Regions from separate parts of the Pseudoalteromonas sp. OANN1 genome, predicted to be linked through region 2. Evidence: riboswitches for the same ligand, from Rfam matches in the RefSeq annotation. Region 2 holds a riboswitch; the other holds the start of a gene.

Region 1 (7,804 bases), on a different contig from region 2:
TTACCTTGCACTTCGGCGCCATGCATATTCGCTTGAATATACACCTTAGGCCCACTGCCATCGCCTTTAATGCGATAGACCGGAATAGTCAAAGGCAAGCCATTGGCAATTTCACCAACCTGAATATGTTGTTGTGTAATGGTATTCATGTTTACCTCAAATAACTTGAAGCGGGCTCTGCTTCACGGACACAGCTGATTTCTCCACCTGAGATGATGTACTCTGCTGGGAGCTCATGACATAAAAAGAACGGCATACTTTCGGTGTAGCCGTAAGCGCCACACTGACTGAAAACAAGCCAATCGCCATCGGCACTGTCGCTTGGTAAGACTAGGGTGCCTAATTTATCCAATGCAGTGCAAAGTGGGCCATGAATATGAAAGTCTGTGGCCTCAGCTTGAGACTGGCGTAACAATTCAGCGGGGAAAGCTTGTCCGGTAACGGCTGGGCGCAGCAGGTGATTGACACCGCCTGCGACAATCAGTTGTTGTTCTCCGTAGTTTTGCTTTTGTTCCACCACAGGGTTGAGATAAAAACCACATTCGCCAACCGCATAGCGGCCTAACTCCATCCATAATTCTTGCACTTGCGTGGCGGTTTTTATTAATGCGAGCGTGTCTAATAATTTCTGCCAATCGAGAGAAGGGCTTTGCCTATCATAGGGAATGCCAAGGCCGCCACCTAAGTCGAGCACCTTTAGAGTAATCCCTAAATCAGCAGCGAGCTGAACTAAAGGTGCAACCATTGCCTGCCAAAGTTCAGCGAGCGTATCGCTGCAGAGCATATTGCCCCACTGGAAAATATGCAGTCCGACAAAGTCTAGGTAGGTGTAGTCACTTAAAGTTAGGGCTTGCCACTGCTCTGCGCCAAGACCAAAAGGAGTCAGCGTATTGCCACCAAGTGGATTGTGCTCTGCTTTATCAAAGCGTAACTGCACCCGCAGTAAAACTTCAAATTGAAGCTCAAACTCTTCGGCCACTTGATTTAACCAGCGTACTTGATTGTGACTTTCAGCCACGAAAATACGTACGCCTTGTGTGGCAAAATGACGGATCTGCTTTAGCGATTTGGCAGGACCTGTGTTGAGCACGCGTTCAGGTGCGATCCCTTGAGATAACACCTGATCAAGCTCGCCGCTAGATGCCACATCAAAGTTAAACCCTGCGTTATCTAGGGTTTTAATGATATGTGATAACGGATTCGCTTTTACGGCATACCAAAGCTTAACGATTTGCTGATCAACTAAGGGCTTAACATGCGCACTTAGCTTATCTAAATCGTAGCAAAAGAATGGCGTATCTTGTTGCTGGATCAATGCCTCAGCTGCAATTCGCTGTGACGTGCTCAACCAAGTCATTAGCGTAGAACCTCTTCCAGCGCCAGTGATGCATCACTTTGTTCATCACGGTATTTTACGATAAGTGCGCATGACATACTTAGTCCTTGCTCGCGCGCCCACTCACTTGAGGCTGGACGAGAGCCTGGGATCACTATCGCGTTTTCAGGGATGGCTTCACCTTTGTCAAGCAAGCGCTCGTTCACGCAGTCATAGACAGGAATACTTGCTGAAAGGCGCACACCCGGTGCTAATACGGCACCGCGTTTAACAACAACCCCTTCAACCAATACACAGCCTGCACCAATAAAGGCATCGTCTTCAACAACAACAGGACTGGCTCCAACCGGCTCTAATACACCGCCCACTTGTACTGCTGCGCTAAGGTGGACATTTTTACCAATTTGCGCGCAAGAACCAACCAACGCATGACTATCTACCATAGTACCTGAATCAATATAGGCACCAATGTTGACATAAGCCGGTGGCATAATGATTGTGCCCGCTGCGACGTAAGCGCCACGTCTCACACTGCTTCCGCCAGGAACCATACGAACGCCATCTTGGGCAGCAAATCCGCGTGGTGCTAAGTTGTCTTTATCAACAAATCCACCCGGGAATTCCGTATTTACGCCATTTCTAAATGCTTCAAGGATCCCTTGTTTTACTTCTACATTAGCATGCCAATGGCCTTGCTCATCCTGTGTTGCAGCACGTACTGTGCCATTTTCTAAATCGTTTAGTAGGGTTAACCAGCTCATGTTTACTGCCTTAATTCCAAGATAAAATCGTTTCGTTCGCGCGAGTGATCGCATCGGTATGGGTGAGTTCCAAATGTGTCAGTGGCGGGCGCAAGTTTGGACTTGTGAGCTTCCCTTGCAAGTGCATTAACACTTTGACTGGTATGGGATTTGCCACTGCAAATAAGCTATTTGCAGCTTCTGACCAAGTGGTAAATAAATTAGGAGAGGTGCCGCTTAACGAGCGCCTTACAAATTCTGCGGTTTGCTGTGGCCATGCATTTGCCGCAACAGACACTAGCCCCGTTGCACCTGCTTGTGCAAAGTAGGGCATTAAGCCATCGTCGCCGCTATAGATGGCGACATCAGGTGCTGCCTGACGAAATGCTTCAAAGGTGGCAATATCACCACTGGCTTCTTTTAGTGCCCACAGATTAGGGTGGCAAGCTAGTTCGCCGAGTAGGTCAGGGGCGATAGCAACGGCACTGCGACCAGGTACATTGTAGAGCATGCAAGGGTTGTGGCTCTCATCGAGTAGTGTGCTAAACCAATGCGTCAGACCAACTTTGCCGGGCTTTGCGTAGATTGGTGAGCCAAGTAAGAGTGCATCAATGGGCTGCGTATTACAAAAGCGCACCCATTGTGTTTGCTGCTCAAGATTACTGCCGCCAACGGCAACCATGAGTGGTACGCTTGGGGCGAGCTGGCAAACAAACTCAACGATTTGTTGCTGCTCTTGTTGGGTAAGCGCAAGGCCTTCGCCGGTACTGCCTAGTAAAAGAATACCGTTACGAGCTTGCTCTTGATCGCGTACAAGCGTCGTTAATGCGCCAAAATCAACCTGATTTTCAGCATCAAAAGGCGTTACTAAAGCAGTCCACAACGGATAGTCAGATAAATTGAATTGTGATTTCATCTCTACCGAACTTAAATCATGTTCGGAGTTAGGAGGGTGTCCAAACTTCGAACTGTTAAAATTCGAAGAGCAATGGACTTAAAAAGGATAAGGCAGCCAATGGCCTTATTTTTCTAAGACCAGAAGCTCTCCACCAAGTATGTTGGTGACAGTCGCTGGGATTCAGCCCAGTCGCCCGAAATGAGTATTAGCAAACAATAACTCAATTTCTCGGCGTATATTCCCCTCACTAAGCTGCAACGGAGTTTGCTCTCCTTCACTTAGTTACCTGAATAACGCACCTCTTCCAGCCCTCAGTTTGACGCCGTAGCATCAAACTATCTAAATAGGGTGAGCGCGCATTGAAACATTTTGGCCGTCTAGGTGTCAAGCATCAGACTGTAAATATTACGATTGTTAACTACACTTAGCATTGCAGCTGAGACAATGCGATGAGATGAAAAACAAAAAAATGTCGTTAATAAATAAAGTTAAAAATCGTTATATCGGGGCATTACTAGCTATGGCTATATTGCTGTCGATGGCGATGGGGGTTATGCAGTATTTACTGTATCAGCAGAGCCAAGACGCACACGTAATTAATATTGCGGGTATGCAGCGGATGCTGTCCCAACGTATCGCACTTTTCAGTGCACAAGAGGATAAAATAGACAGTGAGGTGCTGCGTCAAACCATTGATAAATTTGAAAGTAATCATGAGTTTTTAACTAAAACAGAGGGAGGAGAGGCTATTTATTTGAATGAGGCGCTTGCAGCGCTTTACTACCAAGAGCCAGTGCAATTGGATTTGCAAAGTAATACTTTTATCACTTTATCAAGGTCTCAGTTACAGCTATCCACTCCTCAACTGGTGGAACAAATCTTTACTGCATCTCAGCATATACTCCCAAAACTGAATGAGGCCGTTTCACTATTCGAGCAGCAAGCGCGAAGTAAGACAGAGATGGTGAGGAAAATTGAATTGTTAATTTGGCTGCTCGGACTGTTGCTGCTGTTTATAGAAGCGAAATTTGTATTTCGTCCAATGGCACAAGAAATTGCTGAGACACTTGATAAATTAGAGGCGGCAAGAAAGCTTGCCGACGATGCACTACACTCAAAATCACGATTTTTAGCACGCGTTAGTCACGAGCTAAGAACGCCATTGCAGGCTATTCATGGGTATTTAGATGAATATCTGAGTAACAAAGAAATCCAACACTTACAGCATGTGAAAAGCGCGGCAAATCAATTGGATGTATTACTTTATTCGGTTCAAGATTTTAATAACCTTTCCGAGCAAGAAGTGGTAATTGAGCGTCATCAAGTCGCGTTGCGAGAAGTAATAAAATCAGCCTGTATTGCCTTTCAACTAACCGCACACAAGAAATCTCTCGCTTTTAATTTGGCATTGAGCAATGAGTTAGATGTGACCTGTTATTGTGATTGTAAGCGTGTTGGTTGGTTGATCAGTGAATTGGTCAATAATGCAATTAAATTTACTGAGCGTGGCAGCATTCAAGTATTTGCGGATCTGGTTGTAGATGAAGATACGCCATATTTAGAGTTTGTTGTTGAAGATACTGGGCCTGGGTTCGACTATCAGCAGCTACGAGAAGCTGTGCATAGCGAACATTTTCAAGGGGCGCAGTTAGGGCTTAAACGTTGCCAATTACTCACCTCAGCGCTTGGGGGACGATTAGATTTTATTGAGAGGGAGCCAACGGGTACAAGAGCAACCTTGAGAGTTCCCATTGAAATTGACAACCAACAGACATTGGCTCGTAAAATGAAGCCGGTGTCAGCTCGCATTTTGCTAGTGGAAGATAACTTACTAAATGCGCGCGTGATTGAAAAAATGCTCCAGCCCGTAGCCAAACAAGTAACGCATGTTGAACATGGTGAAGGTGCCCTTGAAGTATATGAGGTGGGTAAGTTCGATATCGTGCTAATGGATTTAAATATGCCTGTGATGGATGGCTTTGAAGCCACTGAGCGTTTGAGAAAGCTAGATCCAGCTGTGCCTATTTTGGTCGTGACCGCAAATACCAATGCGGAGGATCTGGATAAGGTCTACGCACTTGGCGCAACGGCTCATTTGTATAAGCCGTTGCAACCGGATGTGCTGCATAGCAAAGTGGCGCTATTACTGAATAAGTGTGGAGACTTAGTCTCGTCTTAAACGAATATTTCCAACTCCGACTTCTGCATCGATGGAATACTGGCCTTGACCACGATAGTCTGTTGTCGAGCCAACCATACTCTTTTCGGAAGTTTCTACATTGCCAAAACCCGACATTGCTGTTTTACCAACACCTGAATCTAAAGACACTTTTTTGAAATCGGTGGTGGTAGTCTCAATTTTAATTTTTCCTACGCCTACCTCTAAATCAGCAGAGTTATTAAGATCTTGAATATCAATTTTGCCAACACCAACCTCAACATCTAAGGCCAAATTAACAGGCACCTTAACTTGCCAAGATAGTTCATAATCATCTGAATTGATCTCAAGTGATAATTTATCCCCTGATGTGTTGCTGTTTAGGGTGGCCTCACTCACATCTGGTTTACCAAACCAACTGTCTGACTCTTTCGGTTCAACCAAAATTTCGACCTCTATGGTGTCGCCGTTGTAAGTTTGTAGGTCGATTTTACCTACGGCAATATCCACTTCTAACTCGGCTAGGCTATTGCTTGGGAATGATGCTGTAATGGTTTTTGAATCTTCTGCTTGTGCAGTCATTGCCGCTGCACTTAATGCTAAAACTAACGCTACCTTTTTCATTATTTTTTACCTTCAACGAGAGTGTTTGAAAGGTAAGTCGCACATAAAAATGAAAAGGTTTAAAAAGATTTTTATTTTTTTAGGGCGTGTTAATGGAAGTATCTGTTTAACACGCCTACAAAGTAAACTGCTTACCTCTTAGCAAGATAGCGCTGAGTGTTATAGTCGGGTGACTGAATAACCATTGTTTTTAAGTTGCTCAACAAGGCCATATTTTTCAACAAGATGTAATGCACCAACGGCAATAAACGTTGATTCATTAGGGAGCTGCTTTTTAAGCATTTTCACCCAGTTATTATTGCGTTCAATGATCATCAATTGCTCGGCTAATTTGCCATATTTATCATCCGAAAAACTTACCTGATAGTAATGGGATAACTTCTCTAAATCGCCGCTTCGCCATGCGGAAACTAAATCCAAGAAGTAGGTATTCAAATCAGACATCTGTGCAAATGTTTCCTTGAGCATAGCGTCACTATGAATACTCAGCTGACTGAACATTTCAAGCTGATATTCTAAGGTTTCAAATTCACCAATTGGGATCTTCTTTTCGTTTGCATAGGCTATTACTTGTTTATCGATGCCATTGGTATCGGTAAATCCAAGCTTTTGATATTCCAGTTGTAGCATAGTTACCATCACGGCCCATGGCGCATAGCGTTCAAATAAGGCGATATCTATTTGCTTTTTCGAAAAGTAGTCTTGTAGCTTCTGATAGACTTCTGCGGAGAGTTGGTCTTTTAGAGTTTGGTTGTTTTTTAACAGCATAAATGGCATGGAGCGCTGTTGGATCGCAAATGGAGAGAGCGCCTCTAAGTTCACTTCAACCATGACTCTATCACTGCTCGCAATGGCGCTTTTTACCTTGGCAGGTAAACCATGCATTTGTTCGTCACCGACGTGGACGGTACCAAATAAGTACGACGTTTTGTTGTCCTTTTCTATTTTCCACAGGCCAACTTCTGCGTTGGCGAGATTGCTGAAAAGGCTTAAGCAAAGATAAATAAATAACAATGGTGAAAATACTTTAACCATAGTAATGATCCCTGTTGGTTTTAAAGGGTCAGTCTGCGATATCGAAATGTGAATGTCACTAAAAAATGAAGTGCGCTTAGGCGGTAGAAAAAATTTCATATAGGGAAATCGAGAAAGTAAATTTTTCGTTATATCGAAACTGAACCAATAGAAAATTCGCATTTTAAAATGTGTGGTTGTTTTAATTCTTTAGTTTTTGGTTTTTTGGTTTTTTTATGCGTTAAACTCAGGTTTTTAATTTTAAATAGCATAGTTTTTTGTGTTGACTTCAGTGTGCAAGGCGCGGTATTAATAGAAAAAGAGGCAGCACAGTGCTTACACTGAATGATTGCCAAGTTTAAATTTACGGAATTCAAGCAATGTTACTAACAGCAACTCTACTAGTCGTGATTATCAACGTGGTGATTATTATTACCGCGGGGGCTGGTTAGTGCTGTAAGAAAAGTATCAGCATAAACGCCCCCCGCACCAAAAGGTTCGGGGGGCGTTTTCGTTTTAGGGCATAAAAAGGCAACTGAGAGCAGATCATGAGCAATTCAACAACCGGCGCACAACTTGTTATCAAGGTGCTAGAAGAGCAAGGCGTTAAACACGTATTTGGTTATCCAGGTGGTGCCATCATGCCCATTTATGACGCTTTGTATGGCGCGCCAGTTAAGCATTATTTGACTCGTCATGAGCAAGGTGCTGGTTTTGCTGCTGTTGGGTATGCTCGTAGCACTGGCAAGCTTGGGGTTTGTTTTGCCACTTCTGGACCCGGCGCGACAAATCTTATCACCGCACTTGCTGATGCCATGATGGATTCAGTTCCGCTATTGGCTATCACTGGGCAAGTGCCGACCGCTGCTATCGGTTCGGATGCCTTTCAAGAGGTGGATGTGCTGGGCATGTCTTTGTCATGTACTAAGCACAGCTACATGGTTGAGCGAGCGGAAGACTTGGCTGAAATATTACAAGAAGCCATGTACTTAGCGCAGTCTGGGCGACCTGGTCCGGTGTTGGTCGATATTCCC
Region 2 (7,804 bases):
CCACTTCGGTGAGCGCCACTCGCGCTTGTTTATCGACGGCATCTCGTTCGTTATCTAAGTTATGATACGCACTGATCAGCTTTTGGTACTTAATAGTAACGTCTGACTCGTTTTCAAACTTAGTGATCCCAGCATTGTAGATATGCAAGTAGGTATTACGCACATTAACGTCTAAGTTTCTAAGCTCATTACAATCTTTATTAAACTGGTGGATCACTTCAGAGAGGTTATCAAAATCTAGGTTAATTTCGATTTCGTACGGTGCCAGCTTACCCGAGTATAGGTCTAGTGTGTGGTCGATACGTTCTGACTTCACTTGCTTTAGGCGGTCGGCTTGGCGCACCAATAAGTCTTGCTTGCTTTTAATGATAGAGCGGCGGTCTGAAATCGAACCAGCATTACGTTGAATATCATGCAAATATTCATCAACTTGCTCTCGTTCCATCTCCAGTTGCTCTTTTAGTGCTTGTTGAGCATCAACAGATTGCAACATAGTTTGATATTGCTCAAAGCGCTTCATGGCCGCTTCGGTAGCCATGAGTTCATCATAAAGCGCATCACGCTCTTTTTGCTTTTCAGCGACGTTTGCGGCTACTTCACGCTGTTGCTTTAAGTCGCTAAGTGATTGTTGTAATGACTCCAGCTGTGCTTGCAGTTGGGCTTTGTTCTCACCACTTTGCATTTGCACGGGACTTAGTTTTTTCAACTTAACGGTAGCGCCAGGCACCTTAAGCTCACCACCTTGAACTGACTTAGACAGCGACTCCAAAAATGCGCCAAAGGCATCTTCGTCAGTGATATCAATTTCACCTTGAGAGGTGGTTGAAAACGATAACAAATCTGGATTCAAGATCCGCGAGATCTCTTCCACTTCTTTTAAAGAAAGATCTTCACGCATACGAGTAAACAGGTTGAACTCAAGGTTCTTGAGTTGCAGTTTTAAACTCTTAATCTGCTTTTGTGTTTCGTTGATGCGAAAATCAAGGGTATGGAGACTTTGCCCCTGTGCACTATTAATAGAGAAGGAAAGCTGCTCATATTCCTTTTTTAACAGTGTTAAATTGGTTTTAAGCGTTGCATGATTAGTTAGTTCAAATTCACGTTTTAACGCGTGGAAGTCGGTAAACCATTGCTCGATTTGGGTTTGCTTACGCTCGATATCACGAGACTGTTGGACGTACAGCTGCTGCTTAGACTCAAATTCGCGCTTTTCGGCTTCTATGTCTTCTAGCTGTGTTGCCAGCTCTGCAATTTGCTCGTTGTGATAGTTATCATATTCAACCAAAGCTAAATCGAGTTTCGGGGCGTAAGCCGCTAATTTACCTTTTAATACCGCCTCATTTCCAAGCATTTTCTCAAGGGCTGAAATTGGCTCTTGCATCGACTCCAGCGCATTCAGCTCACGGCGCGCACGGTTGACCTTATCAAAAGCGCGACGCCAGACTTCATAAAAGTCGACTTTCGAGTTCGACATATGGCGTTCGAACACCTTGAGCATAAAGCGTTTTACGTCTTGCGCGCCGAGTTTATGCAGATTCAGAATACGACGGAATATTTCTTTGTATACAGGCGCATCTTGGACATTATTCAGTGGGATCATCTTCAGGTTGATATCACCATCAAATGGTGTGGCGCCACCTGTGAGTAGGGCATTAAGTTCTTGTGCTTTTAGCTCTACAGGCTTAAGTTGTTTTTCCTGTAAGTGATTAAAGAGCTTAGTGTACTTGATGATACTTTTACCTTGGGTGTAATCATCAAGATTCAGTTTGCCTTGATAGCAAAAAAACTGGTGCGCGTAACCGGCGATTTTACCCAGCCCCGCAACGCCAATGACCACATCGCCGTGGGGGAGGTTGGCTTCCAGCAAAATATAGGATTGATCAGAAGAGAAGTAAAACTTACGCGTTTCTTCTAAATCGTGACCATCCCATTCAGTCAGTCTTAAATCGTTGATAAGTGGAAATTGCAGCGCATTGATCACCGAGCTTTTACCAGTGTTATTTGGAGCGCAGATAGACGCGCTTTTATCCAGAGGAATGACACACTTAGCGTATCCGGCGGTGTTTAATAATGCTAGTTTACTTAAGCCGTACAACTGCTCGCTCATAGCTCGTCCTCAATATCATATTGTTCTTCGTTTACTTCCATTAGCGCGTCAATGTAGCGATAAATCGGTGCAAGTAGCATAAAGCCTTGCTCAACCTCACGGGCTAGACCCAGTCTCACCATACGTAAAAACACGTCTTTTCTGAGATCTGAGCCAGAAAAAATCTCTAGCTGGTCAAAAAGATGCTTATTGAGCTGCACTATGGTTTGCATTAGCTCTAGATCGCAGCTTTCATCAAATAGTACGCGAAGCGGATCTTTACCTTGGTTGGCATAGTGTTCAATCAAAATATAAATGGTTAGGGCAATCGCACGGGAAATTTTCCCCATATTTGGCGTGCTTTCATCGCTTGCCAAATAATAAAAGCCACGGGCATCGTGCTGTAAATCATGGCCTAAGGCTGAAAATAGCGCTTGATAGCTATCAATTTGCTGATCTAATTCTTGCCAAAGGGTAGTGTCTTGCTCACTGATATGATACCCGCTCACCAGTTTTTTATTAATGGCTTGGAGTTCATTGAGCATGTCTAAGTTAATTGTCGTCATAATGCTAATCTTGTTTTGCTTTGGCACTAAATGGATATAAAGAGAAGGTATGCGATGCGATAGTGATCTTGCTCTTTTGTTGTTCTTGGCTAAGTGCCAAGTCAGATTCGTTGATCAGCTTTTGATAAAGAAACAGCATTTCGTCTGCTTCAAGATCAGGGTAGCTATCGCTTAAAAAGCCCAATAGTGCCTGGCGCTTTTTACCGGTTTGTTGAAATCTCGTTTTTACCGAGTTGTAATCTGGAATGTTAGGACTTTGATAAGCTGGCACATCATCGTGATCGGGCAGCTGATATTCTTCATGCTCAAACTCAACGAGACTTGCCATATAAGCGACCATGTGACGCTTTTGTCCGAGGTTAAAACGTTGAATGTCTGACACAAATTCTGGTTGAACTGGTGAGAGTAAGCGGTCAACGCCGCGCTTTCTAATTTGTCCAAGGACTTTGGAGGCTTGGCGTGTAATGAGTGTATTGCGGCGTAGCTCTTCTCTTAACGGCATTAGGAGATCGGCACTGCGGCTTAAACTTTCTCTACCAATGAGGTGCATATCTAAAATACGTGTTCTGAGCTGCTCCAGCATACGTTTGTCTGCAGCGCCACGGCCTAATTGTTCAATCTCGTCAATTTGCTCACTGACCTGAAGCTCTATTTGATCAAAGCAGCGTTGGAAAGGGCCATGAATATCGACCATTTCCAGCATCGGTTCGATATATTCGTCAAAAGCTTCCAATACGGCTTTATATCTCATGCCAAGAGAAAGCGTTGAGGTGTCAGATTTGGCTTGTTCAACCAAGTTCATGATAGCGCTTTCGTTATGTTCGAACAGCTTAACAATTTTACGAACGCGTTCGTCCATAATGCGGCTAAAACGGCGTAGCTCAGAGTAGTCAGCCTCTTCACCAGCTTGTGCGATGCGATTACCTAATCTTTCTAAGTCTTTTACCAGCACAGTGATCTCTTCTGCTAAACCAAGGCTCTCTTCTTGTAAAAGAAAGCTGGCGAAGTCAGCGATTGCACGGTTGATTTCTAACTGTGAAGATTTAGCTAAAGGGATAATAATTTCTTGTTGGAGTAATCGATTGGTTTCTTTATAAATTCGTTCACTCGACCAGCTAGGGTTTTTCTGTTTTAGGATGTTTTGTACATCTTTTAGACTGAAATCTGCGAGCTTAAATCGTTTAAAAAGTAGCTCGAGTACGCTCCAGTGTTCATTTATCGTATTTAATAATTTTTTTGCTGGGATCATAACTTTCCAGTGTGTAGTAGTTAAGTTACATCACTACTTCATCAATTTGTCACAAAATGTTTATCGTACGTAGCATGGGGACTGTGATGGTGCTAGAATCCGCCGCGAAAACGAACCCACCCCTTGTTACATTTAATTACAGGTTGTTTACGCATTATGGTCACGCCCATTATTCTAACCCTGATCGCCATCGCTTTTATACTCATCGTTATAGAAGATATTATTCACGTAAACAAGGCCAAAACAACGCTTTTTTTTGGTACTTTATGTTGGATTATCGCCTTTATCTCTCCAATTCATGGTCAAAGCCCAGAAATTGTACAAATTGAGCTAGACCATAACATTTTGGAAATCGCGACACTTTGGCTGTTCTTAATGGCTGCAATGACATTTGTTGCCTACTTGAACTCAAAAGGGTTTATCCAAAATATTGTTCACCGGATCATGCCAACCCATATTAGCGAACGCAAGCTAATGTTTTTGGTCGGTGCGTTTGCATTCGTATTTTCGTCAATATCGGATAACATCACCGCGACGCTTATTTCATTAGCTGTAGTCATGTCTTTGAAATTAGACCCGAAAAAGCTAATTAGATATGCGACGTTAATCATCTTTAGTGTTAACTCCGGTGGGGTATCATTGATCACCGGTGATGTAACCACCTTGATGATATTTCTAGCCGATAAAGTGACTATCCCTGATCTGCTTTTACTAATCGCTCCCTCTATTTTTAGCGTATTTATCTTAGCTGCGATGCTGTCAATCGGCATGAATGATAAGATCACCTTTGAAAAGGCTGAATTACGCAGAATTGAAAAGACCGATATCACCATTGCGCTCATCTTCTTATCAACCATTTTTGCCACGTTATTCTTAAGCGTGCAATACCATGTACCGCCGATGTTAACCTTCTTATTTGGCTTGTCTTTGATGTTCTTAATGGCGCAATTCTTGATGCGCAAGAAGGACGTAAATAAGAAAATCATCGACTATATCCGTGAAATTGAATACGACACTTTATTGTTCTTTGTGGGTGTGCTGTTATTAGTTGGTGCGTTGAAAGAAGTCGGTGTATTGTCTAAGTTTACCGATTTATATCTGCATCTTGCGCCGGAATACGCAAACTACTTGGTCGGTTTAATGAGTGCGGCGGTAGATAACGTGCCTTTGACGGCTGCGCTATTAAAAGCAGACATTACGATGACTCCAGCGCAATGGCTAACCTTTACTTATGCGACTGGCGTTGGTGGCTCTATGCTCATTATTGGCTCTGCAGCGGGGATCATTGCAATGAGTAAGGTTAAAGCTTTAACCTTCTCAAGCTATCTTAAAATGAGTATCTACCTGCTTATCGCATATACCATTGGATATAGTGGCGCGTATTTCGCGGGTCAGCTTATTTAAGATCAATGGATTTAATTTTTTACCGCTTTGGGATAAGTTTTTCATAAATAACTTGACACCTAGACGGCTAAAAGATAATTTTCTTACATCGCCCGCATTTATTGCGGGCTTTTATTTTGCTTTTATTCAGATTAACAAAGGCAAAATAAACAGAAGAGGCGCGATGCTTAGGTAGTTAGTGTGAGGTGACGAGACCAATGATCACTAGTGAGGGAAGTATTCGCCGAGGAGAAAAGTTGCTCGTCGCAACGATTCTTCGGTTTACGAGGCTGAATCCTCGGAACTGTCACCGTATTGGTGGAGAGCTTCTGGCAAAGGTCATTTCAAGCGTTCGTCTTTCTAGAAATCCCATGCCGAGTTCTCCTTATAAAATTTGACTGTGCCAACAGTCGAGAGGAGAGAAAATGAATTCGCAGTATGTTGTAGCCAAATTTGGCGGTACCAGTGTCGCTGACTTTGAAGCTATGTCTCGTTGTGCTCACATTGTTCGTGACAACCCAAATGTTCGAGTGGTCGTTGTTAGTGCATGTGCTGGCGTAACCAATCACCTTGTAACGCTAACCCAACAAAAGGAAGATGAAGCCGGGCGCAAAGCAGTTGTTGCAGCGGTTGAAAACATACAGCAAGCGATTATCGACCAAGTGTCTTTGGATGCTGATCTTGCTGAGGGTTACAAGCAAACGTTCAGTGAATTTGAAAGCCTTGCGAGTTTACCTGCACTTAGCAGACAGCAATGCGATGAAATGCTGAGCTTTGGCGAACGTTTTTCTTCTTATTTGTTTACCCAAATATTACGTAATAACCAGGTTCAGGCGTCGCGCTTTGATGTACGTAAAGTGCTTAAAACAGATAATCAATTTGGTAAAGCGAATCCAAATGTCGCAGCTACGCTTGAAGCTGCGCAAACTAATTTGGTCGCGCTACTTGGCGACACAGTACAGGTGACACAAGGGTTTATTGGTAGTGACCAATACGGCCAGACGACTACGCTTGGTCGTGGTGGTTCTGACTATAGTGCTGCATTGTTAGCTGAGGCAATTGACGCGTCAAGTGTGCATATTTGGACCGATGTCGTTGGTATTTTCAGTACCGATCCGCGTTTGTGTGTAAAGGCTAGACCAATTCCTCGTTTGAGTTTTGATGAAGCGGCAGAAATGGCGACATTTGGTGCTAAGGTGCTACATCCCGCAACTATATTGCCAGCGAGTCGTAAAGGTATTTCAGTATTTGTTGGTTCAAGTCGTGATCCGCAAGCGGGTGGCACTTGGATTGAAAAAGAGAAAACGGCGCAAGCAGGCATTCGTGCAGTGACACAACGCAAAAACCAAATACTATTGACGCTAAAGAGCCCTGAAATGCTCCTTGCTAGCGGCTTTTTGGCTCGTATCTTCACCATTTTAAGTAATTACAATATATCGGTTGACTTGGTAACGACTTCGGAAATTAGTGTCGCGCTTACGCTAGATAACGCGCCGAATGCTTCTCGACCAGAGTTAGAACAAGCTTGTTTGGATGAACTTGGCGAGTTTTGTCATGTGACCGTTGAAAATAATCTTACTTTGGTGGCCATGATAGGTTCTGAGATCCAGTTGAAGAAGTGCCAACTTAACCTGATGGATGTGTTGTCAGAGTTTAATATTCGACTAATTTGCCATGGTGCGAGCAAGCACAATCTGTGCTTTTTAGTTGAGCAGCAGGAGTCAGATCAGGTCGTGCAGTCAATTCATGCTAAATTACTAGAGGTTGCATAAGTGAATTTATTGCCCATTCGGAACTAATAAAAAAGTTGCATTATTGAGTGATGGGTGGCACTTTGTTTATAACGGTTAGGGTCTGCTGACCATCAAGTTTGTTTTTCCCTAGGAGTGCCATCATGAATTATAAAGACGTCTACGAATTCTGGTTTGTTGAATGCACTGAATCAGATTGGTGGAAGAAGTCTGCGGACTTTGATCGCATAATAAAAAATCGCTTCGGTATCTTGCACCAAATGGCGCACCAAGGTGAGCTTTCGAGCTGGAGAGCAACACCACTTGGCGCGCTGTGCGAAATCATTATCTTAGATCAGTTTTCACGCAATATATTCAGAGACACTCCAGAGGCGTTTGCCAGTGATCCTTTGGCGCTAAGCCTCACCCAACACGCCATCGAAAAGGGCTATCACCGCCAGCTCAACGATACTGAATTGATGTTTTTATACCTACCTATGATGCATAGCGAAAGTCGCATCATCCATCGTGCAGCAGACCATTATTTTCGCGACCTGCCTAATTATGATTTTGAAGTCGCGCATAAAAAAATTATCGATAGATTTGGCCGATATCCCCATCGAAATGAAATACTCAATCGCGATTCAACAGAAGAAGAAATGGACTTTCTAGAGACGCCCAACTCGAGTTTCTGAGGCACGGCTAGAACCTCTCGCATTTTCAGCGGAAGTACGTATAATCGGCCGTCTACAAAAATAATGATTGATTACAGACATGGCTCATACGCGCG

Evidence for each region. A riboswitch is a leader RNA that binds a small molecule or an ion and turns the genes downstream of it on or off. The one in region 2 is predicted to bind lysine.
Region 1: it holds a riboswitch for lysine, as region 2 does, so the genes downstream of both, dapA (4-hydroxy-tetrahydrodipicolinate synthase) here and lysC (lysine-sensitive aspartokinase 3) in region 2, are expected to answer to the same signal.

Annotation. Positions count from the first base shown of each region.
Region 1 is NZ_JAMXSE010000018.1:34,427-42,230, forward strand. Features, by position in the region: gene NH462_RS15020 (M14 family metallopeptidase) at 1-149, opposite strand, end outside; gene NH462_RS15025 (PLP-dependent decarboxylase) at 152-1,357, opposite strand; gene NH462_RS15030 (2,3,4,5-tetrahydropyridine-2,6-dicarboxylate N-succinyltransferase) at 1,357-2,097, opposite strand; gene dapA (4-hydroxy-tetrahydrodipicolinate synthase) at 2,108-2,992, opposite strand; lysine riboswitch at 3,108-3,286, opposite strand; gene NH462_RS15040 (response regulator) at 3,429-5,153, shown strand; gene NH462_RS15045 (hypothetical protein) at 5,139-5,756, opposite strand; gene NH462_RS15050 (TraB/GumN family protein) at 5,916-6,791, opposite strand; gene ilvG (acetolactate synthase 2 catalytic subunit) at 7,319-7,804, shown strand, end outside.
Region 2 is NZ_JAMXSE010000004.1:70,872-78,675, forward strand. Features, by position in the region: gene NH462_RS05085 (ATPase) at 1-2,107, opposite strand, end outside; gene NH462_RS05090 (hypothetical protein) at 2,104-2,652, opposite strand; gene NH462_RS05095 (hypothetical protein) at 2,657-3,901, opposite strand; gene nhaD (sodium:proton antiporter NhaD) at 4,058-5,305, shown strand; lysine riboswitch at 5,451-5,621, shown strand; gene lysC (lysine-sensitive aspartokinase 3) at 5,710-7,056, shown strand; gene NH462_RS05110 (DUF924 family protein) at 7,179-7,709, shown strand; gene NH462_RS05115 (sodium-dependent transporter) at 7,789-7,804, shown strand, end outside.